Regions from separate parts of the Methylobacterium sp. Leaf106 genome, predicted to be linked through region 2. Evidence: predicted binding sites of a transcription regulator. Region 2 holds the regulator's gene; each other region holds the start of a gene.
The links. Region 2 encodes LexA, which represses DNA repair genes until DNA is damaged. Its sites were predicted from a motif close to TGTTCNNNNTGTGTTCNG; they were not measured.
Positions count from the first base shown of each region.

Region 1: recA (recombinase RecA) is a predicted target of LexA. The motif match lies at 6,257-6,274, and genes of this name have one in related genera.
Region 3: ASF34_RS12135 (putative DNA modification/repair radical SAM protein) is a predicted target of LexA. The motif match lies at 3,448-3,465, and genes of this name have one in related genera.

Region 1 is NZ_LMNB01000001.1:392,255-402,168, reverse strand. It holds gene flgB (flagellar basal body rod protein FlgB) at 1-158, shown strand, start outside; gene flgC (flagellar basal body rod protein FlgC) at 196-606, shown strand; gene fliE (flagellar hook-basal body complex protein FliE) at 636-953, shown strand; gene fliQ (flagellar biosynthesis protein FliQ) at 1,232-1,498, shown strand; gene fliR (flagellar biosynthetic protein FliR) at 1,530-2,294, shown strand; gene flhB (flagellar biosynthesis protein FlhB) at 2,345-3,412, shown strand; gene cckA (cell cycle histidine kinase CckA) at 3,533-6,202, shown strand; gene recA (recombinase RecA) at 6,335-7,426, shown strand; gene alaS (alanine--tRNA ligase) at 7,785-9,914, shown strand, end outside.
Region 2 is NZ_LMNB01000023.1:771,958-781,871, reverse strand. It holds gene frc (formyl-CoA transferase) at 1-179, opposite strand, end outside; gene oxc (oxalyl-CoA decarboxylase) at 271-2,010, opposite strand; gene ASF34_RS15330 (GntR family transcriptional regulator) at 2,670-3,362, shown strand; gene lexA (transcriptional repressor LexA) at 3,779-4,516, shown strand; gene ASF34_RS15320 (ComEC/Rec2 family competence protein) at 4,510-6,771, opposite strand; gene gltX (glutamate--tRNA ligase) at 6,950-8,377, shown strand; gene gltA (citrate synthase) at 8,607-9,896, shown strand.
Region 3 is NZ_LMNB01000023.1:64,349-74,262, forward strand. It holds gene ASF34_RS12120 (fused MFS/spermidine synthase) at 1-1,007, shown strand, start outside; gene ASF34_RS12125 (TAXI family TRAP transporter solute-binding subunit) at 1,023-2,453, opposite strand; gene ASF34_RS12130 (RecX family transcriptional regulator) at 2,543-3,166, shown strand; gene ASF34_RS12135 (putative DNA modification/repair radical SAM protein) at 3,483-4,697, shown strand; gene ASF34_RS12140 (UdgX family uracil-DNA binding protein) at 4,871-6,280, shown strand; gene ASF34_RS12145 (hypothetical protein) at 6,891-7,160, opposite strand; gene ASF34_RS12150 (sigma-70 family RNA polymerase sigma factor) at 7,443-7,973, shown strand; gene ASF34_RS12155 (anti-sigma factor family protein) at 7,970-8,761, shown strand; gene ASF34_RS12160 (catalase family peroxidase) at 8,771-9,883, shown strand; gene ASF34_RS12165 (cytochrome b) at 9,880-9,914, shown strand, end outside.

The sequences.
Region 1 (9,914 bases), on a different contig from region 2:
GCCGGTTCAACGGGTTCGAGATTAGGCCGAGCGGGAACGGGGTCAATCTCGAGGAGGAGATGATGAAGGCCGGTGACAACCAGGCCGATTATCAGCTCGCCGCGACGATGTACCAGAAGAGCCTCGACAAACTGAAGATCGCCATCGGCAAGCGCTGATCGTTCCGCCCACCCTTAAGCTTGCGGAGTACGCGCCGTGGAATTCCTGAAATCCCTGACCATCGCGGCATCCGGCCTCAAGGCCCAGTCGGGCCGGATGCGGATCATCGCCGAGAACATCGCCAACGCGGATTCGGCCCCGAGCGGGGTCGGCGCCGAACCCTACCGGCGCAAGATCCCCACCTTCACCCAGCATATCGACCGCGAGACCGGCGCGTCGATGATCGAGGCCGGGCGGGTGAGGCGGGATAACTCGCCGTTCCGCACCAAGTACGATCCGGGAAATCCCAGCGCCGATGCGCGCGGCGAGGTGCGGATGCCCAACGTCAACGGGCTGATCGAGAACATGGACATGCGCGAGGCCCAGCGCTCCTACGAGGCCAACCTGAACATGGTCACCGCGACACGCAAGATGATCAACGCCACCCTCGCCATCCTCAAGGCCTGACGCTCTTCCTCTCCCGAAAGTCCGCCGCCATGCCGACCAACGCCTTCGCCGCAGGAGCCTACGCCGCCGTCCAGAACATCGGCGGGATGAAGGGCGGTACGCCCAGGATCGCCCCGACCTCGGGGGCGGATGGCGGGTTCACCTCGCTGCTCACCTCGGCCATGGACAAGATCGGCGAGAGCGGCGCGAAAGCCGATGCCCAGGCCCTGTCGGTGGCGGGCGGCAAGGCCAATGTCGTCGACGTGGTGACCGCCGTCGCCGAGAGCGAGACCGCCCTGCAGACCCTGGTCGCCGTCCGCGACCGCGTGATCTCCGCCTATGAGGAAATCATGCGGATGCAGATCTAGCGCGAGCATCCCCTCAGCTCACCGGGCGACTGGATCCACCCGTTTTTCCCTTTCAGGCAGATCGCGTCCCTCTCCCCCTTGTGGGGAGAGGTCAGGAGTGGGGGTGGCTCCGCCAGCCTCCGCAGCATCAGGGTCACCCGACCACCCCCACCTCCAACTTCTCCCCACAAGGGGGAGGAGGGCCGCGCAACCCGCGAAATGTGCGAATCCAGTAGCCTCAGTGGGGAGGGGGATGCGCACCAGACGCTGCCATTTCACCCACAACGAGACATCAGTCCATGACCGGCCTTGCCATCCTCGACGTCTCCCGGGACGGAATCTTCGTCTTCCTCAAGGTGGCGGGGCCGCTGATGATCGTCGCCCTCGTGGTCGGCCTCATCGTGTCGCTGCTCCAAGCGCTGACGCAGATCCAGGAACAGACGCTCATCTACGTGCCCAAGATCGTCGCCGTCTTCGCGGCGCTCCTGTTCATGCTGCCCTTCATGGGCGACGCGCTCGCCGGCTACATGACCCGCATCGCCGCCCGCATCGTATCGGGCGGATGACGCGCCGGGCCGGGCGCTGCTATGCAGGATCATGAACCTGCTCCTGCCCGGCATCGCGGCGGCCTACCTGCTCACCTTCGCGCGCATCGGCACGCTGATGATGCTGCTGCCGGGGCTCGGCGAGCAATCCGTCTCCCCGCGCATCCGTCTCGCCTTCGCGCTCCTCGTCTCGCTGATCCTGTTCCCGATGGTGCGACCGCTGCTGCCGATGCAGGGCGCGGCCCTAGCGGCGCCCGGATTGATCTCGCTCCTCATCGGCGAATTGCTGATCGGGCTCGTCCTGGGCCTCACCGTCCGCATGGTGCTGGCCGCCTTGCAGACCACGGGCGTCATCGTCTCGCAGCAGCTCGGCCTGTCCTACGCGATGACCGTAGACCCGACGCAGGGCGGCCAGCAGGCGGCGCTCGGCAACTTCCTGATGATGCTGGGCATCACCCTCATCCTCGCCACCGATCTGCATCATGTGGCGCTCGATGCCATCGGCCGGAGCTACGTGATGCTGCCGCCCGACGGCGTTCTGGCCATGGGCGAGGCGGCCCAGCTGGCGCTCCGGGCCATGGCGCGCGGCTTCCTCCTGGCGGTCCAGATCTCGGCGCCGTTCATCGCCTTCGGGATCCTGTTCAATGTCGGCCTCGGCGTGCTCTCGCGCCTGATGCCGCAGATGCAGGTGTTCTTCATCGCGGTGCCGGCCTCCGTGCTCATCGGCATGCTGATCCTGTTCGGCAGCCTCGGCATCATGATGAGCGTCTTCCTCGACGATATCGGCCGCTACCTCGGCGAGTTGACCGGGCGATGAAGGCGGTGTCGAACGTTCCGACGATGCGCCGGACAGGGGAGCGCTGAGCCGTGTCCGACGACAGCGACCAGGAAGACAAGACAGAAGAGCCGACTCAACGGCGCATCGAAAAGGCGATCGAGCAGGGCAACGTCGCCAACAGCATCGAGGTCAACACCTTCTTCATCCTGGCAGCCTTCACGATGGCGCTGCTGCTGGCATCGGGAACGATCGCCAAGGATCTCGTGGTGAGCCTGCGCGCCTTCCTGATGAACGCGCATCAGGTCCCCTCCGACCCCACCGCCTATACCGAGATGGGGATGCGGATGCTGCTCATCTGCGCCCAGGCGCTCGTGATTCCGGTCAGCCTCGTGGTCATCGCAGGCCTCGCCGGCGGTCTCGTCCAGCACCCGCTTGTCTTCTCCACCGATGCCCTGATGCCGAAATTCGATCGGATCTCGCCGATGGCCGGCATCAAGCGCATCTTCGGCGTCGAGGCCCTGGTCCAGTTCCTCAAGGGGCTCGCCAAGCTGATGCTGGTGGGGGTCGTCGCGAGCACCATCCTGTGGAACGAGCGCGACCGGCTCGAGGTCTTCGCCCGGCTCGATCCGGCGGCGATGCTGCCCGCGATCCTCGGCATCGCCCTCAAGCTTCTCGGCGGCATGCTCGCCATCTTCGTGGTCATCGCCATGGGCGACGCCCTGTACCAGCGCTTCCGCTGGCGCTCGAAGCTGCGCATGACCAAGGAAGAGATGAAGCAGGAGCACAAGGAGAGCGAGGGCAATCCGGAGGTGAAGGGCCGGATGAGGCAGATCCGCGCCTCGCGGGGCAACAAGCGCATGATGGCCGACGTCCCCACCGCCACGGTCGTCGTCACCAACCCCACCCACTACGCCGTCGCCCTGCGCTACGAGGCGGGCATGGCGGCGCCGATCTGCGTCGCCAAGGGCGTCGATTCCCTGGCATTGCGCATCCGCGCCGTCGCCAAGGAGCACGATGTGCCGATCATGGAGAACCCGCCGCTGGCGCGGGCGCTCCATGCGACGGTGGAGATCGATTCCGAGATTCCCGCCGAGCATTACCGCGCCGTGGCCGAGGTGATCGGCTTCGTCATGCGGCTGAAGCGCAGGGCGGCGTGAAAGCGCCACGCTTTATGCACCTTTTTTGACGAGACTTGTCCCTAACGTCCGGCGGACACCCTTGCTGCCGACGCGGCCTGGGCGCTAACCGGGATCGCTCGAGGGTGGAATGGCGCCGAGATGGCTGAGGTGAGCGGACCAACGAAACCGGTGTCGAGCGCCATCGACCGGTCGGAAAGGCCTGGGCGGGTCGGGCTGCTCCTCGTCCTGGCCGGACTTCTCGTCGGCGCGGCGGTGGGCCTGTCCTTCGTCGCCAACGAGCAGGCGCAGCCGCTCATTCTGGGTCTTCTCGCCCTGCTCGCCATGGCGGGCGTGTTCTGCCTGTTCGCCCTGGCGATCGGCGCGCTCCAGCTCGCGGGCCAGACCGGCCGCGACGACATCACCAAGGCCATCGTCGACGCCTCGCCCGAAGGCGCCATCGTCGTCGAGGATGGCGGCCGCCTGATCTACGCCAACGAGGCCTACCTGCGGATCTCCGGCGGGGAGACCTTCTCCAACCTCAGGCCGGTGGAGCGCGTCTTCGTCGGCTCGCCGGACGTATCGGAGGCGGTCTACCGCCTCGCCCAGGCGGCCCATGACGGGCGCGGCCATGTGGAGGAGATCCGCATGGCGCCCCCGCCCCAGGGCGAGACCGAGCGCGCTTTCGCCTGGTTCCGCATCGCCGTGCGGGCGGTGGAGCGGCCGAGACTTCCGGCGACCCTGTGGACGGTCACCGACATCACCCACGAGCGCGAGCGCCAGGAGAACGTCTTCCAGGAGCTTCAGCACGCGATCGATTACCTCGATCATGCGCCGGCCGGCTTCCTCTCCATCGATCCGTCGGGCTCCATCGTCTACATGAACGCGACGCTGGCCTTCTGGCTCGGCTACGACCTCGCCACGGTCGGCTCGGGCGGCCTGCGCCTGCCCGATATCGCGCCCAGCGCCGATGTGCTCACCGCCACCGAGGGACTACCCGGCGAGGTCCGCACGGACCGTTTCGACCTCGACCTGCGGCGCCGCAACGGCCAGCCCCTGCCGACCCGGCTCTATCACCGCGTGGCCTTCGGCCAGGACGGCAAGCCCGGACCGTCGCGCACCTTCGTGCTCAACCGCTCGGCCGGGGCCGAGAGCGACGAGCCGCAGCGCGCCGCCGAAGTGCGGCTCGCTCGCTTCCTCAACAACAGCCCCATCGCCATCGCGACCCTCGACCCCACCGGGCGCATCGCGCGCGCCAACGCGTCCTTCGCCAGGCTCTTCGGCGGGACGCCGCGCCAGGCCGTGCCGGACGGGCGCGGCGAACTCGGCACCGAGCCGACCATGTGGGAGGCCCTGGTCGACCGCGACCGGGCCGCCCTCGAGAGCGCCCTGGTGAAGGCCGCCGACGGGACCATCGAGGTGCAACCCATCGAGGTCGCACTGGCGGGGCCGGGGAACCGCTCGGCGCGGGTCTGGCTCAGCCCGGCCGGCGGCGACACCGCGGCTGCGGAGGATGGGTCCTCCCAGCCCGACCGCGAGCGCGTGATCCTCTACGCCCTCGACACCACGGCGCAGCGCCAGCTCGAACAGCAGATCGCCCAGACCCAGAAGATGGACACAGTGGGCCAGCTCGCCGGCGGCATCGCACACGATTTCAACAACGTCCTCCAGGCCATCATCGGCTATTCCGACCTTCTGCTGGCGAGCCACAGGCCCACCGATCCGGCCTTCCAGGACATCATGCAGATCAAGCAGAACGCAAACCGGGCAGCCAGCCTGGTGCGGCAGCTGCTGGCCTTCTCGCGGCGCCAGACCCTGCGACCGGAGGTGATGAATGTCGGCGAGGCGCTGTCCGACCTGACGCTGCTGCTGAAGCGCCTGCTCGGCGAGCGTGTCGACCTCGACCTCAAGCACGGGCGCGACATCTGGCCGATCAAGGCCGACGTGAACCAGTTCGAGCAGGTCATCGTCAATCTCGCGGTCAATGCCCGCGATGCGATGCCCAATGGCGGCCGCCTGCTGATCCGCACCGCCAACATCCTCGAAGGACTGGAGAACACCGAGCGCCGGCCCGGCGCACCGGCGGGCGACCACGTTCTGATCGAGGTGCTGGATACCGGCGAGGGCATCCCGCCCGACGTGATGGAGAAGATCTTCGAGCCGTTCTTCACCACGAAGGACATCGGCAAGGGGACGGGCCTCGGCCTCTCCACCGTGTTCGGCATCGTCAAGCAGAGCGGCGGCACCATCGACGTGCAATCGACCGTGGGCAGCGGCACGGCCTTCCGAATCTACCTGCCGCGTCACGAACCGGCCGCCGAGCCCGCCCCCGATCCCGCCCTCGCATCCGCCGCCCCGCAGAGCAACGCGGAGATCGCCGCCAGCCGGCTCCGGGGAGCACGCGACGTCGAAAAGCCCGGCAGCGGGCAATCCGCCCCGCGCAAACCCTCGCCCGATCATACGGGGCAGGGCGTGATCCTGCTGGTCGAGGACGAGGATCCGGTGCGCGCGGTCAACAGCCGAGCCTTGTCGGCACGGGGCTACACGGTTCTGGAAGCCGCCTCCGGCCTCGACGCCCTGGCCCTCATCAGCGATGTCGACCAGACCATCGACCTCGTCGTCTCCGACGTGGTGATGCCGGAGATGGACGGTCCGACGCTGCTGCGCGAATTGCGCAAGCACCGCCCGGACCTGAAGGTGATCTTCGTCTCCGGCTATGCCGAGGACGCGTTCCGCAAGAACCTCCCCGAGGGCGAGGATTTCAATTTCCTGCCCAAGCCCTTCAGCCTCAAGCAGCTCGTGGAAACGGTGAAGGAGACGATCGCCCGTTAGGGCGACGTTCTCCCACCGAATGATGCGAAATCGGCACCAGGCACCTTGCGAAAAGAGAACAAAACAAGTACATCATTCGCATCCGAGGCACATTGAGCCTTGAGCTCTCCCCATGCATAAGGATGCCGACGAATGGCCCAGCCCGCGCTGAAAGTTGTGGATTCCCCGATGGTGGACAAGGACAAGGCGAAGGCGATCGATGCCGCGCTGTCCCAGATCGAGCGTGCTTTCGGCAAGGGCTCGATCATGCGGCTCGGCAAGAACGATAAGGTGGCGGAGGTCGAGACCGTCTCCACCGGGTCGCTCGGCCTCGACATCGCGCTCGGCGTCGGCGGCCTGCCGCGTGGCCGGGTGATCGAGATCTACGGCCCCGAATCCTCGGGCAAGACCACCCTTGCCCTTCACACCATCGCCGAAGCCCAGAAGAAGGGCGGAGTCTGCGCCTTCGTGGATGCGGAGCACGCCCTCGATCCGGTCTATGCGCGCAAGCTCGGTGTGCAGCTCGACGATCTCCTGATCTCGCAGCCCGATACCGGCGAACAGGCCCTGGAAATCACCGACACCCTGGTGCGCTCGGGTGCCATCGACGTGCTCGTTGTCGACTCGGTGGCGGCGCTGACGCCCCGCGCCGAGATCGAGGGCGAGATGGGCGACAGCCAGCCCGGTCTTCAGGCGCGCCTGATGAGCCAGGCCCTGCGCAAGCTCACGGGCTCGATTTCGCGCTCCAAATGCATGGTCATCTTCATCAACCAGATCCGGATGAAGATCGGCGTCATGTATGGCAGCCCGGAGACGACCACCGGCGGCAATGCGCTCAAGTTCTACGCGTCGGTGCGCCTCGACATCCGCCGCATCTCGACCCTGAAGGACCGTGACGAGGCCATCGGCAACCAAGTCCGCGTCAAAGTGGTCAAGAACAAGGTCGCGCCGCCCTTCAAGCAGGTGGAATTCGACATCATGTTCGGTGAGGGCGTCTCGAAGGTCGGTGAGTTGATCGACCTCGGGGTGAAGGCCGGGATCGTGGAGAAGTCCGGCGCCTGGTTCTCCTATGCGAGCCAGCGCCTTGGCCAGGGCCGCGAAAACTCGAAGGGCTTCCTGCGCGATAATCCGGACATCGCCAACAAGATCGAAGCGGCGATCCGGCAGAATTCCGGCCTGCTCGCAGACAAGATCCTCGAGACGGCCAAGCCCACCGAGGACGATCTGGACGAAGGCGAGGCCTGATCGCCTCGCAAGTCATCGAAATGGCCGTCGCAGCTCCCTGCGGCGGCCTTTTTTGATGATCGGATCGGCGCGGTATCGATCCGCCCTCCGGCTTGACCTCGACGAGAGCCCGAACGGCTCGCGCGCACTACCTTCGCGTGGCCCGCGGCGGACTTACGAAGCCACCCTCGAACCGCCATTCCGAGGGGACGCAACGGGTGCTGCGGCCGTTTTGCAGCCCACGTCGTGAAAAAGCGGAACCCACCGCAATCGACCGGGCGTGACTCGACGGTCCGGCCTCCTTATGAGGGCGCAAGCCACGAAGAAGCCTCGGGTCGTCGTCTCGACGGCCCAAAGCGCACGACAGAGTCATTTCACGATGAGCGGCGTCAACGAGATCCGGTCGGCCTTCCTCGACTATTTCGCCAAGGCGGACCACGCCGTGGTGCCGTCGTCGTCCCTCGTCCCCCGCAACGACCCGACCCTGATGTTCACCAATGCGGGGATGGTGCAGTTCAAGAACGTCTTCACCGGCGTCGAGAAGCGGCCCTACAACCGGGCCACCACGGCGCAGAAATGCGTCCGCGCCGGCGGTAAGCACAACGACCTCGACAATGTCGGCTATACGGCCCGCCACCACACCTTCTTCGAGATGCTCGGCAACTTCTCCTTCGGCGATTATTTCAAGCCGCAGGCGATCGAACTGGCCTGGAGCCTGATCACGAAGGAATTCGGCCTGTCGAAGGACCGGCTGCTCGTCACCGTCTATGCGGATGACGACGATGCGGCCGATCTCTGGAAGAAGATCGCGGGTTTTGGCGACGACCGGATCATCCGCATCGGCACCTCCGACAATTTCTGGCAGATGGGCGATACAGGCCCCTGCGGTCCCTGCTCGGAGATCTTCATCGATCAGGGACCCGGCCTCCAGGGCGGTCCTCCCGGTTCGCCGGACGAGGACGGCGACCGGTTCCTGGAATTCTGGAACCTCGTCTTCATGCAGTACGAGCAGATCGAGCCGGGCCACCGCCTCGCTCTGCCGCGCCCCTCCATCGACACCGGCATGGGCCTGGAACGCATGGCGGCGATCCTCCAGGGCGTCACCAGCAATTACGACACCGACCTGTTCAAGGCCCTCATCGATGCGGTGAGCCACGCCGTCGGCCGTCCTCCCGAGGCCGGCACCGTCGCCTCCTACCGCGTCATCGCCGATCACCTGCGTTCCGTCTCGTTCCTCATCGCCGACGGCGTGCTGCCGTCGAACGAGGGCCGCGGTTACGTCCTGCGCCGCATCATGCGCCGGGCCATGCGCCACCTCGAACTCCTCGGCTCCCGCGAGCCCGTAATGTTCCGCCTGGTCCCCACCCTGGTCCGCGAGATGGGGCAGGCCTATCCCGAACTGACACGCGCAGAGAGCCTGATCTCGGAGACCCTGCGCCTGGAGGAGACCCGCTTCCGTCGCACCCTCGAGCGGGGCCTCGCCATCCTCGATTCCGAGAGCCGCACCCTGGTCTCCGGTCAGAACCTGTCCGGCGAGACCGCCTTCACCCTCTACGACACCTACGGCTTCCCCCTCGACCTGACCCAGGACGCCCTGAAGGCCCGCGGCATCGGCGTCGACACCGACGCGTTCGGTCAGGCGATGGAGCGCCAGCGCAAGGCCGCCCGCGCCGCCTGGACCGGCTCGGGCGAGGCCGCCACCGAGACGGTCTGGTACGGCATCAAGGAGCGCGTCGGCGCCACGGAGTTCCTCGGATACGAGACCGAGGGCGCGGAGGGCATCGTCACCGCGCTCCTGCGCGACGGGGCCGAGGTGGAGAGCCTGTCGGCCGGCGAGACCGGCCTCGTACTGCTCAACCAGACCCCGTTCTATGCCGAATCCGGCGGTCAGGTGGGCGATACCGGCCGCCTGACCGCGTCGGGCCTGACCGCGCGGGTCACCGCCACGGAGAAGAAGCTCGGCGATCTCTTCGTGCATCACGTCACCGTCGACGAGGGGCGGCTGACCCTGGGGCAGGCAGCGGAGCTCACCGTCGATCACGCCCGCAGGTCGGCGATCCGCGCCAACCATTCGGCCACCCATCTTCTGCACGAGGCCCTGCGCCAAGTGCTCGGCGACCATGTGGCCCAGAAGGGCTCGCTGGTCTCGGCCGAGCGCCTGCGCTTCGATTTCAGCCATCCCAAACCCATGGACGAGGCCGAGCTCCGCGCCGTGGAGGACATCGCCAATGCGGTGCTCCTGCAGAACACGCCCGTGGTGACGAAGCTGATGGCCCAGGACGAGGCCGTCGCCTCAGGCGCCCGCGCCCTGTTCGGCGAGAAATACGGCGACGAGGTGCGCGTCGTCTCCATGGGACGCCCGGTCGACGATCGGGGCGACCTCGCGGAGGAGGGCCGGCTTCCGGCCTTCTCCATCGAACTCTGCGGCGGCACCCATGCGGGCCGCACGGGCGAGATCGGGCAGATCTCGGTGCTCGGCGAGAGCGCGGTCGGCGCCGGCGTGCGCCGC
Region 2 (9,914 bases):
GTGAAATAGAGGCTGTCCACATCGGGAATATCCTGAAGCTGCTGGCGTGTCGCGTCGCCAACGCCCGGACGCTCGACCTTGATCACGTCCGCGCCGAACCAGGCCAGGAGCTGGGTACAGGTCGGGCCGGATTGGACATGGGTGAAGTCGAGGATCTTCACGCCTTCGAGGGCATTCATAGGACTCTTCCGCGTTGAAGGGCGTTCGGCGGATATGGGCGCCGGCCGCTCCTGCATCGCTGACGCGGGAGCGGCCGGAGGGACCGACGGCCTACTTCTTCTTTTTCACTGCGCTTTGCGGGTTGAGGCTGCCGATATTGCCGCTCTCGGTGCCGGCCTGGGGGTCGATCACTGCGTTGATGAGCGTCGGGCGACCCGAATCCATGGCTGCGTTGACGGCCTGAGACAGCTCGTCCGGTGTCGTCGCGTTGACGCCGACGCCGCCGAAGGCTTCCATCATCTTGTCGTAACGGGAATCCCGGACGAAGACGGTCGTGCCGGGGTCGCGGCCGGTCGGGTCCGTATCGGTGCCGCGATAGATGCCGTTGTTGTTGAACACGACGATGCAGACCGGCAGGTTGTAACGGCAGATGGTCTCCACCTCCATGCCGGAGAAGCCGAAGGCGCTGTCGCCCTCGACGGCGAGGACGGGCTTGCCCGTTTCCACGGCGGCGGCGATGGCGAAGCCCATGCCGATCCCCATGATGCCCCAGGTGCCGACATCGAGACGCTTGCGCGGCTGGTACATGTCGATGATGCCACGCGCCAGATCGAGGGTATTGGCGCCCTCGTTGACGAGGATTGCGTCGGGCCGCTCGGCGATGATGGTCTTCAGTGCGCCGAGCGCGCCGTGGAAGTCCATCGGCGTCGAGTTCTTGCGCAGCTTCGACGCCATCTTGCCGAGGTTCTCCTCCTTCTTGGCGGAGATGGCATCGGTCCAGGATGTCGGCGGGGCCTGCCAGTCTCCCTTCATGCCGTCGAGGAGCGCTGAGACGCAGGAGCCGATATCACCGACGATGGGGGCCACGATCTCGACATTGGAGTCCATCTCTTTCGGCTCGATGTCGATCTGGATGAACTTCTTGGAGCCGGGGGCGCCCCAGGTCTTGCCCTTGCCGTGGGAGAGCAGCCAGTTGAGGCGCGCGCCCACCAGCAGGACGACATCGGCCTCCTTGAGGACGAGCGAACGAGCGGCACCCGCCGATTGTGGATGGGTGTCGGGAAGGAGGCCCTTGGCCATGCTCATGGGCACGTAGGGGATGCCACTGGTTTCCACGAGAGCCCGGACCTCGTCATCGGCCTGCGCATAGGCCGCGCCCTTGCCGAGAACGATGAGGGGGCGTTTGGCGCTCTTCAGGACATCGAGTGCGCGCTTGATCGCAGAGGGGGCCGGCAGCTGGGCCGGGGCCGCATCGATGACCTTGACCAGGGATTTGGCGCCGGCCTCGGCCTCCATCACCTGGCTGAACAGTTTGGCAGGCAGATCGAGATAGACACCGCCGGGTCGGCCGGACACAGCCGCACGGATGGCACGGGCGACGGCGATGCCGATATCGGCGGCATGAAGCACGCGGAAGGCCGCTTTGCAGAGGGGCTTGGCGATGGCGAGCTGGTCCATCTCTTCGTAATCGCCCTGTTGCAGGTCGACGATCTCGCGCTCGGACGAGCCGGAGATGAGGATCATCGGGAAGCAATTGGTGGTGGCGTTGGCGAGCGCCGTCAGACCGTTGAGGAAGCCGGGGGCCGAAACCGTGAGGCAGATGCCGGGCTTCTTCGTGAGGAAGCCCGCGATGGCGGCCGCATTGCCGGCATGCTGCTCATGGCGGAAGGAGATGACACGCATGCCCGCAGCCTGGGCAAGACGACCGAGATCGGTGATCGGAATACCGGGAACACCGTAGATCGTATGAATATCGTTGAGCTTCAACGCATCGATGACGAGATGAAAGCCATCGGTGAGCTCAGGCTCCGCCGAAACGTCGACAGCGATTCTCTGGGCCAAAGCGGACATCGTGTTCTCTCCCTGGTTCTTTGCTGTTTTGTTATGATTTGCGACCCGCTGGGCAGACGAGCCGATGAGGTGACGTCCCCATCGTGGGGCGGCGGGGGCGTCCACGGCCGCGCGTCTCGGCGGAACCGTATTTTTCTTAAGTCAGACCGAAAAAATTATGACCTCCTCAAGCAGAAAGCTCATGCTTATCTTGAAGACCGTCCGTAAACCTCCCGACCGAAGGGCTACGGAACCTAATGCGTTATAATGCGTGTCCCTACGTCGACAGCGTGCTGGGATGCCACCGCCAATCCGCCGAAGCCTCATCACGACCGCGCTCAGGCCGACTTACAGTCGGATCACCCTCCGCATCTCTCGACAACTGGTGGCATACCAAATACCAACTGTCAAACGATTTTGCATGATCTTGCCGGTTTGGTCGGGCTTCAGCGATTGCGCGGCACTCAAACGAACGAGACGATGGCGAGTGCGGCATCGCCGCGGCTCCAACGACCGAATGCATGTCCTCCGGATTGCTAGGACAAGAGATGCCACTATTCTTGTGTTGAAGGATTTCTTTGCCCCGAAGCGTTCCTTGTATTTCGAACGCGGGTTTGGCATGCTTCACACCAAGTGTGCTCGACCCTGTGTGCGAGTTGAAATCATTCTAGGTGTCGAAAATGGTCAAGACGGATACGTTTCAAGTAAAGCCCATCGTTGCGACTTCGAGCTTGCGTGCATTGGCTTACGACGCGCTCAAGGAAGCAATCACGAATATGAACATCTATAATCAGCGCGAGGAGGTGAGGCTCGACGAGAGGAAGCTGTCTCTCAACCTGGGAGTGAGCCGCACCCCGGTGCGCGAAGCGCTGACGGTACTCGAGCAGGAAGGTTTCGTACGGTTCGAGGCCCGGCGCGGCGTCTTCGTGATCAAGAAGTCGAAGAAGGAGATCGTCAGCATGATCCAGGCCTGGTCGGCCCTGGAGAGCATGGCCGCTCGCCTCGCCTGCGAGCGAGCCACAGACGAGCAGTTGCACTGCCTGCGCGAGCATTTCCCGGAATTCTACGAGGGTCGTCCGTCGGATCATCTCGACGAGTATTCGGAAGCCAATATCCGCTTCCACCAGAAGATCATTTCGCTGGGCCAGTGCGACGTCATCAAGGACATCACCAGCAATCTGCTCATGCACGTTCGCGGCATCCGCAACACGGCCATGCGCCAGGGCGACCGTGCCGCCAACTCGATCAAGGAACACGTGGCGATCATCAAGGCGCTGGAGGCGCGCGACGCGGAACTTGCCGAACGCCTGGTGCGCGAGCACGGCCTCGGCCTGGCCAGCCATGTCGAGAAGTACGGCGACTATCTCGACTGAACGGCATCGTCGCCGGTTTCCGGTCGCTGCGACCGCCAATGTCGGCGAACGAGACGAGACAGCCGGCTTCGGTCGGATCGAAGCGTCTGTATCGGCTCGCCGATCCGTCACAGTGATCGAAACGAATCCCCGATTCTGCGGCGAAGCCAGCGACCGGTGGCACCGTCGCTATTGAACGACCACGCCGAGGCGATCAGCTCGCGGGGTGGGATGTCGTCGGGATGGAGCCGACTTGCGAGGCGCGAACCGCCAGCCGGGCTCCGGCGCCGGGATGCCAGCGAATGTCCGCCCAGGAACAAACTCTACCACCGCGTTAACGGAACCCTTGCAGAACACTTCCAGAACGTCTACCGTGTTCGTGTTTTGTTTCAGCGGCGTTAGTCGCGGCCATTGGCTTCAGTGGAAGAGTGATCTGTATGTTGACGCGTAAGCAGCTGGATCTTCTCCAATTCATTCAGCAACGGATGCAGGAGAGTGGTGTCCCGCCCTCGTTCGACGAGATGAAGGACGCGCTCGATCTCAAGTCGAAATCGGGCATTCACCGGCTGATCACGGCCCTCGAAGAGCGTGGGTTCCTGCGGCGCCTGCCGAATAGGGCCAGGGCGATCGAGGTGATCCGGATGCCCGAAAGCCTGACCGGCGCCCCCGCGCCGAGGCCGGCTCCCGCCGGCGAAGTCCGCCGCTTTACGCCCAGCGTCGTCGAAGGCGGACGGTCCAAGGCGACGCCATCTATGCGTCCGCCTACGACCCAGGGTCAGGACGAGAGCGGACGGGCCATCACCATCCCGGTCATGGGTCGGATCGCGGCCGGTACGCCGATCTCGGCGATCCAGAACCAAAGTCACTCGGTCACGTTGTCTCCCGACTTCCTGTCGGGGGGCGAGCATTATGCCCTTGAGGTGCGCGGCGATTCGATGATCGAAGCGGGTATTCTCGACGGCGATCTGGTGGTGATCAAGAAGCAGGACACCGCGAATACGGGGGACATCATCGTGGCCCTCATCGATGATGAGGAAGCCACTCTGAAACGCCTGCGTCGTCGCGGTTCCTCCATCGCCCTGGAGGCCGCCAACCCCGCCTATGAGACGAGGGTGCTGGGTCCCGACCGCGTACAGATCCAGGGTCGCCTGGTCAGCCTCGTCCGCCGCTACTGAGGCCGGTCCGAGGGCGTGTCCGGCAATGGGTCGCCTTCGTCGATCTCGGGATCCTGTAGTTTCGCGGTCTCGGCCGGTGTCGAGGGCACAGGCGAGGCATCGGCCATGACCCGCCGCCACGGAGGCCGGACGTTCGGCGCGCGTGCCGATGTCGCGACAGGACCATCCGGCCCGAAGCGAACGGCCGTCGCCCCTCGCTCCGCCAGGAACGCCCGATCGACGATGAGGCCGGCGCGGCATCCTTTGGGAGCGTCGCGGCGGGCTATGATGATGCTTGCCCTCTCACAATCCTCGGCAAAGGCCCGCTTGTCCTTGACAAGCGCCACGATGCGCCGCGTCTCCGTCCCTGCGGTGCAGCCGACCGCATCGCAACGGCCTTTCGTGGAGGCGGATACGGCACCGGCCTTCCGAGAATCGCCGTCCGCCTTGAGCCATTGTTCGAGGACGAAGGCGGGCGGGTTTCCGAGGATTGCCAGCCGGCCGTCAGGGTCGCGCAGGGCCGCGCCCCCACCCTCCCGGTCGATATAGAGGTCGTAGCGCGGTGGCGTGGCGGCGAGGGCGATGCCGAGGGCGGCCGGAGCGAGTCCGATCCAGCGCAGCCCCGACACGGGGAGTGTCAGCAGGAGCAGGGCGAGGGCCAGCAGGCAGAGGGCCGTGCTGCCATAGGCCGGCACGACGAGGGTGGCGTGGCCAAACCCGCTGATCCACCCGGAGATCGTGAGCATCCCCCGTACCGCGAGCCCCATCGCCCACCAGACCGGCTGATCGAGGGCAAAGGGGTAGGCGAGGATCCCGAGCACCGCCGCCGGCATCACCGCCAGAGATACGAGGGGCAAGGTCAGCGCGTTGCCGACGATGCCGAACGGCTGGACGGTCTGGAAATGATAGGTCGCGAACGGCGCCGTCGCGATCTGGGCGACCATGGTCGTCGCCAGGGTGCCGAGGACCGCGACGGCGAGGAACTGCCATGCGCGGGCCAAGAGGCTGGCGCCTTCGCGTGGCGGCATCCAGCGATTGAGCGTGCCCGCGCAGGCGATGAGGCCGGCCACCGCGCCGAAGGACATTTGGAAGCTCGGGCCGAGTAGCCCGTCCGGCTCGCGCGCGAGGGCGATCAGCGCGGCCAGGGCGAGGTTGCGCATGCTGAGCGCGGGACGATCTACGAGGATCGCGCCCAGCATCACGAGGGTCATGATGAGCGATCGCTCGGCGGCGATGTCCCAGCCCGAGAAGACGCAATAGGCGGTGACGCCGACCATGGCGAAACCGGCGGCGATCTTCTTGATCGGCCAGATGAGGGCGAGGCCCGGGACGAGGGCGAGGAGCGCGCGAACGAGCCAGAACACCACTCCGGCAGCGAGTACCATGTGGAGCCCGGAAATCGAGACCACGTGGTAGATCCCCGCCGCGCGCAGGACATCGTTGGTCTCGGCATTGATGAGGCCGCGCTTGCCCGTCACCAGGGCCGCGGCCACCGCGCCGGCCTGCCCGCCATTGGCATCGGTGATCCGCCGGGTCAGCGCGTTGCGCGCATCGTCCACGGCAGCGGCGAGCGAGACCTGCCAGGGCAAGGGTCTCGGCGGAGGCTTCACCTCGATCTTGCCCACGAGAGAGCCGACGGCGCCGATCCCGCGAAAGTAGGCATCGCGCGCGAAATCGTATCCGCCGGGCCGGGCCGCCTCGGGCGGGGGCAGGAGCCGCGCCGTCGCCGAGATGTAATCGCCGGGCTTCAGGGTGAGCGCCTTTTTGTAGGACACGCGAACCCGCGTCGGCCGGCGATCCGGCGTCAGGGTGCCGAAACTCTCCACGAGGACGATGAGCCGCGCACCGACCTCCCGCTCGTCGAGGGCTTCCACAAGGCCGGTGAGCGGCGCGATGGTCGTCCGGGCCAGGACGGGCGCCGCCACGATCCGCAGGCGCAACACAGCGGCCGAGAAGCCGAGGAAGGACGCGGCGAGTCCGAGAACCAGAGCGAGGGCGACGGGCCTTGAACCGAGGAACGGTACGGCGGCCGAGAGGGCGAGCGCCACGAGGAGCGGTGCCGCCAGCGATGGCTCGCCGTTGGTGGCGGTGAAACAGACGAGAATGCCGAGGCCGAATGCGACGGCGAGCCAGGGAAACAGGCGGCGCTGTTCGGATTCCTCCGCGAGCCCGCCGGCGAACCAGCGTTTTGCCGCCTCTACCATAGCCGACGGGGATCGCGGACGGGCCAGGCCCGCAAACGTCGCGCCCTTTGCTCGCGCGCTGGCCTGGGCCATCTGCCGCTGCGTCTCCCTCAGGGCTCACCCTTTTGGAGAGAGCCCGCACGAGCGGCACCGCCTCCGCCTCGCGACTCGGCGCCACGTTTTCTTAACGTCACCGCAAACGCATGCTACATGCGCCGATCCGGGCCGGTCGATCCGCCCTCCCACCTTCACGCACAAGTTTAGCCGCCCGATGTCGTCACCCGTCGTTACGCGTTTTGCCCCCTCCCCCACGGGGTACCTGCATATCGGGGGAGCGCGCACGGCGCTCTTCAACTGGCTCTATGCCCGCCATTTCGGCGGTCGCATGCTGCTGAGGATCGAGGATACCGACCGGGAGCGCTCCACCCAGGGCGCCATCGACGCGATCCTCGAAGGGTTGCGCTGGCTCGGCCTGGATTGGGACGGAGACGTCGTCTACCAGTTCGCCCGCGCGGATCGGCACCGCCAGGTCGCGGAAAGCCTGCTCGCCTCGGGCAACGCCTATCACTGCTATGCGACGCCGGACGAGCTCACCGCCATGCGCGAGGCCGCGCGCGCCGAAGGCCGCCCCATGCGTTACGATGGCCGCTGGCGCGACCGCGATCCGACCGAGGCACCGGCCGGCGTGAAGCCGGTGATCCGCCTGCGCGCTCCGTCCGACGGCGAAACGGTGGTGGAAGATCAGGTCCAGGGCCGCGTGACCTGGGCCAACAAGGATCTCGACGATCTCGTCCTGCTGCGCTCCGACGGTAACCCCACCTACATGCTCGCCGTCGTCGTCGACGATCACGACATGGGCGTGACCCACGTGATTCGCGGTGACGACCACCTCACCAACGCCGCCCGGCAGGGACAGATCTACGACGCGCTCGGCTGGTCCGCGCCGATCATGGCGCATATCCCGCTGATCCACGGGGCTGACGGCGCCAAACTATCGAAGCGTCACGGGGCACTCGGTGTCGACGCCTATCGCGACCTCGGCTACCTGCCCTCGGCCTTGCGCAACTACCTCGTCCGCCTGGGCTGGAGCCATGGCGATCAGGAGGTGTTCTCGACCGAGGAGATGATCGCCGCCTTCGACCTGAAGTCGATCGGCCGCTCGGCTGCCCGATTCGATTTCGCGAAGCTCGAGAATCTCAACGGGCTCTACATTCGCGGGGCGGACGATGCCGTGCTGATCGATGCGATAGAGACGATCCTTCCGGTCCTCGCTCCCGATCGCGGATTGCCCACCGCTTTGTCGCCCGAGCTTCGTGCCAAGCTCGGCGCGGCGATGCCCGGTCTCAAGGAGCGCGCCAAGACCCTCGTGGACCTCCTCGACAGCGCCTATTACCTCACTGCGTCGCGTCCCCTCGGCCTCGACGACAAGGCGAAGGCCCTCCTGAGCGAGGAAGCTCGCCAGCGTCTCGCGGCGATCCTGCCGGCCCTCGCCGACCTGCCGGAATGGAACGCGGCCAGCACGGAGGGCGCGGTGCGCCGCTTTGCCGAGGAAAACGCGCTCAAGCTCGGCCTGATCGCCCAGCCATTGCGGGCCGCGCTCACGGGGCGCGCGACCTCTCCGCCGGTCTTCGACGTCATGGCCGTGCTCGGACGCGAGGAGTGTCTGGGGCGCCTCGGAGATCAGGCATCCTCGACCTGATCACAGACGCTCGACGGGTGACAGATCGGCCCGGTTTTCGCTTGCGCGGCCGAGTGGCGAGGGGGATCGGTTGTAGGCGGTGTGCCGATCCGCTAACCCGATAGGTGTGTGAGCACCTGCAGCAAAAGCCTGTTCGTGCGCGCCGGTCCGAAGTGGCGGATGTCGCCATGCGGGCCGGCGCTACCCTCTGCCAAGGTCTGCCTTCTGCCAAGAAAGGGTCCACGTCTCCATGAGCGCCACCAGCACGATCTCCGTGGGCGACAACCAAGTCGATCTTCCGATCAAGACCGGTACGATCGGACCCGACGTCATCGACATCGGCAAGCTCCACGCCAAGACCGGCATGTTCACCTTCGATCCCGGGTTCACCTCGACCGCGTCCTGCGAATCGAAGATCACCTATATCGACGGCGACGCCGGCGTCCTCCTGTATCGCGGCTACCCGATCGAGCAGATCGCCGAGCAGGGCGACTTCCTCGAGACGTGCTACCTGATGCTGTTCGGTGAATTGCCGACGCCCGCCCAGAAGGCGGATTTCGACTACCGGGTCACGCGCCACACCATGGTGCACGACCAGATGAACCGCTTCTTCCAGGGATTCCGCCGCGACGCCCACCCGATGGCGATCATGGTCGCCTGCGTCGGCGCGCTGTCGGCCTTCTACCACGACTCGACCGACATCTCGGACGACAAGCAGCGCATGATCGCCAGCTTGCGCATGATCGCCAAGATGCCGACGCTCGCGGCGATGGCTTACAAGTATTCCATCGGTCAGCCCTTCGTCTACCCGAAGAACGACCTCGATTACACCTCGAACTTTCTGCGGATGTGCTTCGCGGTGCCGTGCGAGGAGTTCGTCGTCAACCCGATCTACGCACGCGCGCTGGACCGGATCTTCATCCTCCACGCCGATCACGAGCAGAACGCCTCGACCTCCACCGTGCGTCTGGCCGGCTCGTCGGGCGCCAACCCCTTCGCCTGTATCGCCGCCGGCATCGCCTGCCTGTGGGGGCCTGCGCATGGCGGCGCCAACGAGGCGGCGCTCAAGATGCTGGAAGAGATCGGCACGCCCGATAACGTGGCGAAATACGTCGCCAAGGCCAAGGACAAGAACGACCCGTTCCGTCTGATGGGCTTCGGTCACCGCGTCTACAAGAACTACGATCCGCGCGCCCGCATCATGCAGAAGACGACGCATGAGGTCCTCAGCCAGCTTGGCATCAAGGACGATCCGCTGCTGGAAGTCGCCGTTCAGCTCGAGCAGATCGCCTTGAAGGACGAATACTTCATCGAAAAGAAGCTCTACCCGAACATCGATTTCTATTCCGGCATCACCCTCAAGGCGATGGGCTTCCCGACCTCGATGTTCACCGTGCTGTTCGCGCTCGCCCGCACCACGGGCTGGATCGCCCAATGGGCCGAGATGATCGAGGATCCCTCGCAGAAGATCGGCCGCCCGCGCCAGCTCTATATCGGCCCGGACAAGCGCGAATACGTGCCCATCGGCCAGCGCGGCTGATACTTGGGTTCAGACTCT
Region 3 (9,914 bases), 710 kb from region 2:
TCGTGCTGGCCCTCCTGATCAACCTGACGATCCTGCCACGCTCCTGGCTCATCGTCGGCGCCCTCTGCCTGATGGGGGCGATGATCGCATTCTGGCGCAAGCCGCAGAACGTGGCGCTTCTGGCGATGGGCCTCGCCCTGTTCTCGGCCACGGTCAGCGGAGCCCTGACCTCGGGCGCGTCGGTGCGCTCGTTCTTCGGGGTGCACAAGATCGCCACCTCGACGGACGGACATTTCCGCACCCTCAGCCACGGCACCACCCTGCACGGCGCGATGCGGATCACCAACGAGGACGGTACGCCGTTCACCGGGCGGCCCGAGCCGGTGACCTACTTCACCATGGAGGGCGGCATCGGCCGCGCGATCGCCGCCGTCCGGTCACGCCAAGGCGGACGCCTCGACACGGTGGCCGTGGTCGGGCTTGGTGCCGGCAGCCTCGCCTGCCATGCCCAGGCCGGCGAGGCTTGGACCTTCCTGGAGATCGACCCGGAAGTGGTCCGCATCGCGCGGAATCCCGCCCTGTTCCGCTTCCTCGGCGCCTGCGCCCCCGATGCGCGGATCGTCCTCGGCGATGCGCGCCTGACCCTGGCCGACGAGCCCGGCGGGAAGAGCCTGATCGTGGTCGACGCCTTCTCCTCCGACTCGATCCCGAGCCATCTCATGACGCGGGAAGCACTGGCGCTCTACGCCGCGAAGCTCGCGCCCGACGGCGCCCTCGTCGTCCACATCTCGAACCGGCACCTCGAACTGCGCCACATCCTCGCCCGCGCGGCAGCCGACAAGGGCCTCGTCACCTTCGTCCGCGACGGGCGCCTGATGGACAGCATCGACGGACCGCGCTTCCGTCAGGCCTCCATCGTCGTCGCCATCGCCCGCGACGAGGCCCATCTCGGGACGCTCGCCGAACCGGGCGAGTGGACGCGGGTCGTGCCCGACATGGGCCGCCGTCCCTGGAGCGACGATTTCAGCAACGTCGTCGAGGCCATGCTCGACGAGATGAGGCGATGAGGGGAAAAGCCGCGCCTATTCCGCCGCCGGCCGATCCAGCCTGAGGAGACGCGCGGACCGCGTCCGCAGGGGCCGGCGCTCGGGCTCGGCGCCCGTGACGAGGGACCGGCGGGCATCCGCGATGGCGCCGTGCACGGCGTCGATGGCCAGGATCAGGGCGTTCATCGCGCGGGTGTCGACGTTGCGCTCGCGGGCGTGCTGGACGACGTCGGTGACGAGGTCGTCGGTCTCGCGCACGAGGCCGTCGAGCTGCTCCCTCGTGGTGGCCGAGCGGATGTCCCTGAGGATGTCGAGGAGCCGGTCGAGGACCACGTCCACCCGCTCGCGGCGCTGGCGGGCGAGGCGCTGGCCGAGCCAGGCGATGCCGGAGCCGATGGTGCCGCCGAAAAAGGCGAGGAGGTAGACGTAATCCTCGTAGCGTTCGAACAGGGTCTGCTGCTCGCGCTCGAAATAATCGACCGCCCCCGGATGGTTGGGCAGGCGGGCGCTGGTGGCGGCCACCGACGTCTCGAAATCCGGGGCCTTCATCAGGTTGGCGATGGGCGCGCCGGGCGCCAGCTTCGAGCGCCATTCGAACAGGTGCTGGGTGACGGAGGCCACCGAGTAGCGGCTCACTCCGCCCCGCGCCATCAGCCGGTAGGAAGCGCCCACCGTCTTCACGTCCTCCTCGGGGCGCTTGGGCCGGCCGCCGAACGTGCCGGCGGGGATCGTCGCCGATTGCAACTCGGGCATCCGCTGCACGATGGCGTCGCCATCGGGGACGGAGACGATGGTGATCTTCTTCTCGTGAGAGGCCATCTCCACCGCCCGGACCGTGGAGATGGCGGCCTTCGAGGTCGGCGCCGCGATGACGGCGACGGCATCCACGGTGCCGGCCAGCAGCGCCGCGGTCACCTCGCCGGGCTTGAGCGGCACCAGGGCGATATGGCCGGCGGCGAGGGCCTGCCCGGGCTCGGGCGTCGGTACGGCGGTGAAATCGTAGAAGCCGAGGAGGTTGGTGACGAAGGGCCGGTCGGCGGCGTGCCGCTCGACGATGCCGAGGCGCTTGGTCGCGAGGTCGGGGAAGCTCTCGATCGCGCTGGCCTCTGGGGTGGCGATGAGGAGCGTCTCCTCGTGAAGGAGCGCCAGGGTCAGGCCGTTATCGGGCAGGAACACGTCGGGCCGGACCACGGCGAGATCGGCGCTGCCGGCCTGCAGCGCGGCGGCGCTGTCGCGCACGTCGTCATAGGTCCGCACATTCAAGCGCACGTCCTCCCGCGCCCGTTTGAGGGCCTGGGCATAGGTTTCGAGCAACTGCGCCTCGGCCCCGTCGCGCGGACCGACCGCCACGGTAAGCACAGTCGGGCGCGACAGGTAGACCACGGCGGCCGCCAGCACGGCGAAGCCGAGGCCGAGCGCGACCAGGAGCCACTCGCGCTTCAGGAGGAATGCCGGCATGACATGCATGCGTCCTCTCGGGGTAAGACAGGCAACCGGTTCACGGTCGAGACGATGCGCCTCATGATCCTGAAACCTGTCCGAAGCGTGATGAACCGATGAGCGCTCGAAACGTTGCAGCGGGACGTACTGTGCCCTTGCGACAGGCAAAATCCACGCCCCGCGCGGCAAAACCTACGCCGCCGATCACGGCTGCGTATCTGGAGCGCGTCGCCCTGCAGTATCTGGAGCGCTACAGCGCCTCTGTGGCGATGCTGCGCCAGACCTTGGAGCGCCGGGTCGCCAAGCGGTGCCGGCTCCGGGACGAAGACCCCGCCGCCTTCGCCGAGACCGTCGCCGCCATCGTGGAGCGCGCCCGTTCCTCCGGCCTCGTGGACGACGCCCGCTTCACCGCCGCGCGGGCGGCGACCCTGCGCCGGCGCGGGGCCTCCGCCCGCGGCCTCTCGGCCAAGCTCGCCGCCAAGGGGGTCGACCGGACGCTGATCGCCGAAACCCTGGAAACCGAGCGCGACCGGGGCGAGGAGGAGGGCACCGATGCCGAGGAGGTGGCCGCCCGTGCCTACGCCAAGCGCCGCCGGCTCGGCCCGTTCCGCCGCCCCGACCTCCGCGCCGCCCACCGGGACAAGGATCTCGCCTCCATGGCGAGGGCCGGGTTCTCGTACGGATTGGCGAAGACGATCGTCGACGAGGAGGTGAATGCGGAGGACGGGCTCGGCCGGTGATGGCCGTCCCTCCGTGAGCCGAGTCATGCTTCCCCTCTCCCCGCGTGCGGGGAGAGGGCTTCATGCCCCCTCGTCGGGGCATGAAGCGAGGCGGCAGCCGAAGGTGAGGGGGCCGAGCCGTACACGCCTCATCCGGATTCGCCCCCTCACCCCCGCTCACCCCCGCTTCGGCTTTCGCCTGCGCTCGCCGCATGGACGACAAGATCCATGCGGCCCTCTCCCCGCCCGCCGGGGAGAGGGAACAGCACCCTGCGACATTTCCGACTGGTCGCGACAAAAACTTGAACGAAACACGAACGACGCGCATGTCCCTGTCATGGACGAGACCCTCGCCAAGAAGCTGCGCATCCTGGCCGATGCCGCGAAATACGATGCGTCCTGCTCCTCGTCGGGGGCGCCCAAACGGGTGGCCGGCAAGGGCGAACTCGGCTCGACCACCGGCGCCGGCATTTGCCACGCCTACACGCCGGACGGGCGCTGCATCTCGCTCCTGAAGATCCTGCTGACCAATTACTGCCTGTTCGACTGCGCCTATTGCGTGAACCGGCGCTCCTCCAACGTCGCTCGCGCCAAGTTCACGGTCGAGGAGGTCGTGACCCTCACGGTGGAGTTCTACAAGCGTAACTACATCGAGGGGCTGTTTCTCTCCTCGGGCATCATTAAGTCGCCCGACCACACGATGGAGTTGCTGACGCGGGTGGCCAAGAACCTGCGGCGCGACCACGGCTTTCGCGGCTATATCCACCTCAAGTCGATCCCGGAGGCGAGCCCGTGGCTGGTGGAAGAGGCGGGGCTCTATGCCGATCGCCTCTCGATCAACCTCGAACTCCCCACCGATGCCAGCCTGCACCGGCTGGCGCCGGAGAAGAACGGCCCGGTCATCCAGAACGCGATGAAGCAGATCGGCGCCCGGATTACCGAGGCGAAGGCCGAGAAGCGCCGCTTCTCGCCCGCCGGCCAGTCGACGCAGGTCATCGTCGGCGCGGACACCACGACCGACGAGGCGCTGATCCGCAAGAGCGCTCTCCTGTACGGCTCGTTCAACCTGAAGCGGGTCTATTACTCGGCCTTCAGCCCGATCCCCGACGGCTCCGCCATCCTGCCGCTGAAATCCCCGCCGCTTCAGCGCGAGCACCGGCTCTATCAGGCCGATTGGCTGATCCGGTATTACGATTTCTCCGCCGACGACGTGGCGGAAGCCGCCGAGGACGGCATGTTCTCCCTCGACATCGACCCGAAACTGGCCTGGGCCTTGAAGCATCGGGGGCGCTTCCCCGTGGACGTGAACCTGGCCGACCGCGAGATGCTGCTGCGGGTGCCGGGCCTCGGTGCGCGTGCCGTCGACAAGATCGTGAAGGCGCGCCGCCATACGCGGCTGCGTCTGGACGACGTCGCCCGCCTCACCTCCGGCCTGAAACGGGCCCGCCCGTTCCTGATCGCTGCCGATTACCATCCAGGGGCCGGCGGCACCGACCGGCTGGACCTGCGAGCCAAGCTCGTCGAGCCGGCGCGGCAGCTGAGCCTGTTTTGATGGACCGTGATGGTGAGCACCACCCTCCCCCCTCTGCGGGGGAGGGTGCCTGCGGAGCAGGCGGGAGAGGGGGCGACCTCTCCGGAGATGGCGCTCCCCTCTCCCGACCCTCGCTCACGCGAGGGCCACCCTCCCCCTCGGAGGGGGCAAGGTCGGGTGGATCACTCCAAACGATCACCCTCCACGAGGGCGCCGATCTCGATGGGTTCCGTGCCGCCGTGCGCCGGCTTGCAGCGTCATCGGTCCCGCCCGACGCGGTGGTCTGGTCGATCGGGCAGGCTCCCGGCCTTTTCGGAGAGGCCGCTCCGCCCGAATTCGGCCCCGATATCCCGTTGAGCCTGCCGCGTGCGGTGGCCGACCTGATCCGCATGGTCGTCCCGCACCGCGACCCCGAGCGCTACGCCCTGCTCTACACCCTGATCTGGCGCGTCACCCATGGCGAGCGCGGGCTGATGGAGGTGGGCAGCGACCCGCTGGTCCATCGCCTCGACCGGATGCGTAAGGCCATCGCCCGCGACCTGCACAAGATGCACGCCTTCCTGCGATTCCGGCGGACGGAGTCCGACGGCGCCGAGCGCTTCGTCGCCTGGTTCGAGCCGGACCATCACATCCTCGAGGCGGCGAGCACCTTCTTCGTCACGCGCTTCCGGTCGTTGCACTGGACGATCCTGACGCCGGACGGCTCCGCCCATTGGGACGGGGAGACCCTGACCTTCGGCCCGCCGGGACGTCGCGAGGATGCGCCCGAGGCCGACGGGTTCGAGGCCGGCTGGCGCGATTATTATGAGAGCACCTTCAACCCGGCCCGCACCAACCTTGCCGCCATGCGGGCGGAAATGCCGAAGAAGTATTGGCGCAACATGCCCGAGACCGCGGCGATCCCCGGCCTCGTCCGCGCCGCCTCAGCCCGCACGGAAGCCATGATCGAACGGGAGCCGCAGATGCCGACCAAGCGCAATCCCGCCAAGGCCGTCGCCGCGATGTCCGACCAGGATCCCGCCTCACTGGAGGAGCTCAACGCCATCATCCGGCGCTCCGAGCCCCTGGTGCCGGGCGCGACCCAGGCCGTCCTCGGCGAAGGCCCCGCCCATGCCGCCATCGCCTTTGTCGGCGAGCAGCCGGGCGATCAGGAGGACCGGCAGGGGCGGCCCTTCGTGGGACCGGCCGGGCAGCTCCTGTCCCGCGCCATGGCGGATGCCGGGATAGAGCGGAACGCGGCCTACCTCACCAATGCGGTCAAGCATTTCAAGTTCGAGGAGCGCGGCAAGCGCCGCATCCATCAGAAGCCCACCGCTGGCGAGGTGAGCCATTACCGCTGGTGGCTCGACCGGGAGCTGGATTTCGTGGCGCCCAAACTCGTCGTCGCCCTGGGCGCCACCGCCGTCCTGGCCCTGACGGGCAAGGCGATTCCGATCACCCGCGCCCGCGGCCCGGCCTCCTTCGGCAAGGCCTATGAGGGCTTCATCACCGTGCACCCCTCCTATCTCCTGCGCCTGCCGGACGAGGCCAAGGAAGACGCCTACGCGGCCTTCGTGGCCGACCTGAAACGGGTGGGCGACCTCGCGCGCGAGTTGGGGGCCTAGCAAGGCGACGGCGCCGCTGTGCTCGCCGCACCCGTCGGAATGCTATTTCGTCCGAGGGCGAAACCCTTCGTAGGTCATGTAGATCAGGATTCCGGCCGACACGGCGCTGGCCAGACTGTCCCAGAGTCAGTCCGTCGACGACCAGGGCCATCACCAGGCTGAGCAGGGTCAGGGCGGCGAGGATCGATGGGATGGCCCAGATCCGGGACCGGAGGAGCGGGCGCGTCTTCATTCCGTGGCTCCTGCGCCAGACGGCCTCGCGCCGGGCAGCACCTGCTCGCCTGGCGTCCTCCATCGCCTGCGGGCGATCCAGAGATAGAGCCCGCTGCCGAGGACGACGAAGATACGCCGCCTCTGCACGAGCTGCGGCGGTCGCCTGCTTCGAAACAGCCGGACCCAGAAACTCGACGGCCTGTTCGTGCCGGGACGCGTCGGCCTGGGGGCACCCTATGAGGGAGGCGAAGGGTTCGGGCCGCGCATGAGGCTGCTCGCTCTCGGGATCTCCGGGTCGATCCAACCCCGACCCGTGGTAGCGTTCGACGCCGTCGGGAGGGGATTTCCCCATGGCATCCGATCCGACCGGATACGGACGCCATGGGCCGGCACGGCTCTAGTTCGGGATCAGCTCGCGGGCCGGGCCGCCGGTCTCCTGGCCACGGGCCTGGGCATAGCCCGGCAGCGCGGGGTTCTTGGCGTTTCCGCTGTCGGTGTCCGGCCCGCCGAGCCAGTACGCCGACTGGGCAGGCGCCGGGATCGAACCGGTGATCGTCGGGCTTTCCGTCCGATGCGGGGCGGGCCGGGCCTCAGAGGCACCGGTCAGGGTGGCGAGCGTGCAGGCGGACGCGAAAACGACGGCCGAAACGGTCTTGATCAACGTCATGTCAGGTCTCCGGTGGTTGCTGCTCGATCCGGTCTCGTCGAGCAGCGATGTCGGACAGACGACGTCTTCGGCTGCTTATTCCATGCCCCTGTCGAAAAATTCCAACGCTATGATCGGGACCAAATCGCGTGAACGAATACGCGATGCCGGGTGCAACGTTTTTTCGTGGGAACGCGGAATAAACACGATTTCGCGGCGTCCATGCCCCTGTCGCCGGCCCCGAAGCACGTTCGGTCCGGCCAGCGTACCGACGGGAGCCCCGCCCATGCCAGGAGACAGGAGATGATGGACATGATGCGCCTCATCGAGCCGCTGATCCCGGCCCTGCGCCGCTACGCGCACGCCCTCCTTCGCAATCCGACCGATGCCGACGATCTGGTGCAGGATTGCCTCGAGCGGGCCGTCACCCGCTGGCACCAGCGCCAGGCCGACGGCGACGCGCGGACCTGGCTCTTCGCCATCCTCCACAATCTCGCCGTGACGCAGATGCGCCAGCGCGCTCGCCGTGGCGCCCACATGCCGATCGAGGACATTGCGGAGGCTAACCTCGCGGTGGCGCCGACCCAGGAGAGCGGCCTGCGCCACCGGGACCTGATGACGGCGCTCGACGCGCTGCCGGAAGAGCAGCGCAGCGTGCTCCTGCTGGTGACGGTAGAGGGCCTGTCCTACGCCGAGACCGCCGACATCCTCGCCATTCCGACCGGGACCGTGATGTCCCGCCTGTCCCGGGCCAGGGACCGGATGATCCAGTCGATGGACGGTACCGAAGCCTCCGTCCCCGCCAAGCGCCCGCTCCTGCGGAGGGTGAAATGACCATGCGTCCGATCGGTGACGACGATCTACAGGGCCTCGTGGACGAGCGGCTCGACACCGCCCGGAAGCGCGAGGTCGAGGCCTATCTCGATGCCCATCCCGAGGCGCGGGCACGGGTGGCGCGGATGATCGCCCTGCGCGAGGAGATGCGGGCCGCCTTCGCGCCCATCGCCGCCGAGCCGGTTCCGGCCCGGCTCAACCTGGCGCGGATCGTCGAGGCGCGCCGCCGGCCGGCACGTCCGATCTGGCAGGTTTTCCCCATCTGGCAGGCGATGGCGGCCGGGCTGCTCCTCCTCGTCGGAGGCGCCGGTGGGTGGGGCCTGCGCGACGTGGTCGCGCCCGTGCCCACCGGCATCGAGGCGCTGGCCCAGTCCGCGAGCATGAATTACGCGGTCTATGCGCCCGACCACACCCGCCCCGTCGAACTCGCCGCCGCCGACCGGGACGAACTCGCCGGCTGGTTCACCGCCCGGATGAAGCGGCCGGTGGCCGTGCCGGACCTGAGCGGCTCCGGTTACCGCCTCATGGGCGGGCGTCTCGTCGCCACGCAGCAGGGACCCGCCGGGCTGCTGATGTACGACGATGGGCACGGCGCGCGCTTCGTCATGTTGATGCGGCCCATGAGCGTTCCCGGCAACGCGCCGATGCGCGCCCACACGACGGAGACGTCGAACGGCTACGCCTGGGTCCAGGACGGGCTCGGCTACAGCCTCGTGGGGGCGGCCGACCCTTCGATCCTGCACCCGCTCGCCAACGAGATTCGCCGCGCCACCGCGAAAGCCATCTGAAGGCCCGCCATGTCCCTTCTGAACGACCTCACCGGGGCCGATTCGGCCTTGAGCCCGCGTGCCGCTTGTCTGCGCCTCGCCGCCATTGGGGCGCTCGTCGCCGGCACGACGGGGGCCTTCGCCTATGCCGGCGGCTGGCTCTCTCCGGGGGACCTGACACAGGCGCGGATCGTCGACCGTTTCGAGCAGGTGAATGGCCCCCATCCGGGCTTTCGGCGCAACCACGCCAAAGGGCTCTGCCTCGCCGGGCGCTTCGTGAGCAGCGGCCGGGGCGCGGGTGTGTCGACGGCGTCGCTGTTTACCGCGGGACGGGTGATGCCCATCACCGGCCGCATCGCGCTGGCCGGCGGCCAGCCCTACGCGGCGGACGCGGCCACGACGGTGCGCAGCCTCGCGCTGCGCTTCCACCTGCCCGACGGCGAGGAATGGCGCACCGGCAACAACGACATTCCGGTCTTCCCGGTCCGCAGCCCGGAGGGGTTCTACGCGCAGCTTCTCGCCGCCAAGCCCGATCCGGCCACGGGCAAGCCCGATCCCGAGGCGCTCAAGGCGTTCTTCGCCGCGCATCCCGAGAGCGCGACAGCGGCTTCCCTGATCAAGGCGCGGACGATCACCTCGGGCTTCGCCGACGACACCTTCCGGAGCCTGAACGCCTTCCGCTTCATCGCCGCGGACGGGACCCGGACGCCCGTCCGCTGGGCGTTCGTGCCGGAGCAGGCCGCGACGGCGGAGAGCCCAGCCCAGAGATCACGCGCGGACAAGAACGTTCTGTTCGACGACTTCGAGTCTGCCGTCCGTCGGGCGCCCGTGCGGTGGCATCTCGTCGTCACCCTGGGGCAGCCCGGCGACCCCACGGCCGATGCGACGCGTCCCTGGCCGGTCGAGCGGCAGAGCCTGGACGTCGGGACCGTGATCGTCGCGGACACGCAGTCGGAAGCGGACGGCAATTGCCGCGACGTCAATTTCGATCCTCTCGTCCTGCCCGCCGGCATCGTGGGATCGGACGATCCGCTGCTCAGCGCCCGTTCGGCGGCCTATGCGCAATCCTTCACGCGCCGCGCCGGCGAACCGAAAACGCCGAGCGCCGTCCAGAACACGCCCGCAACGGGAGCCGGATTGTGAGCCACACCGCGCGCTTCAATCGGCCGGCCCG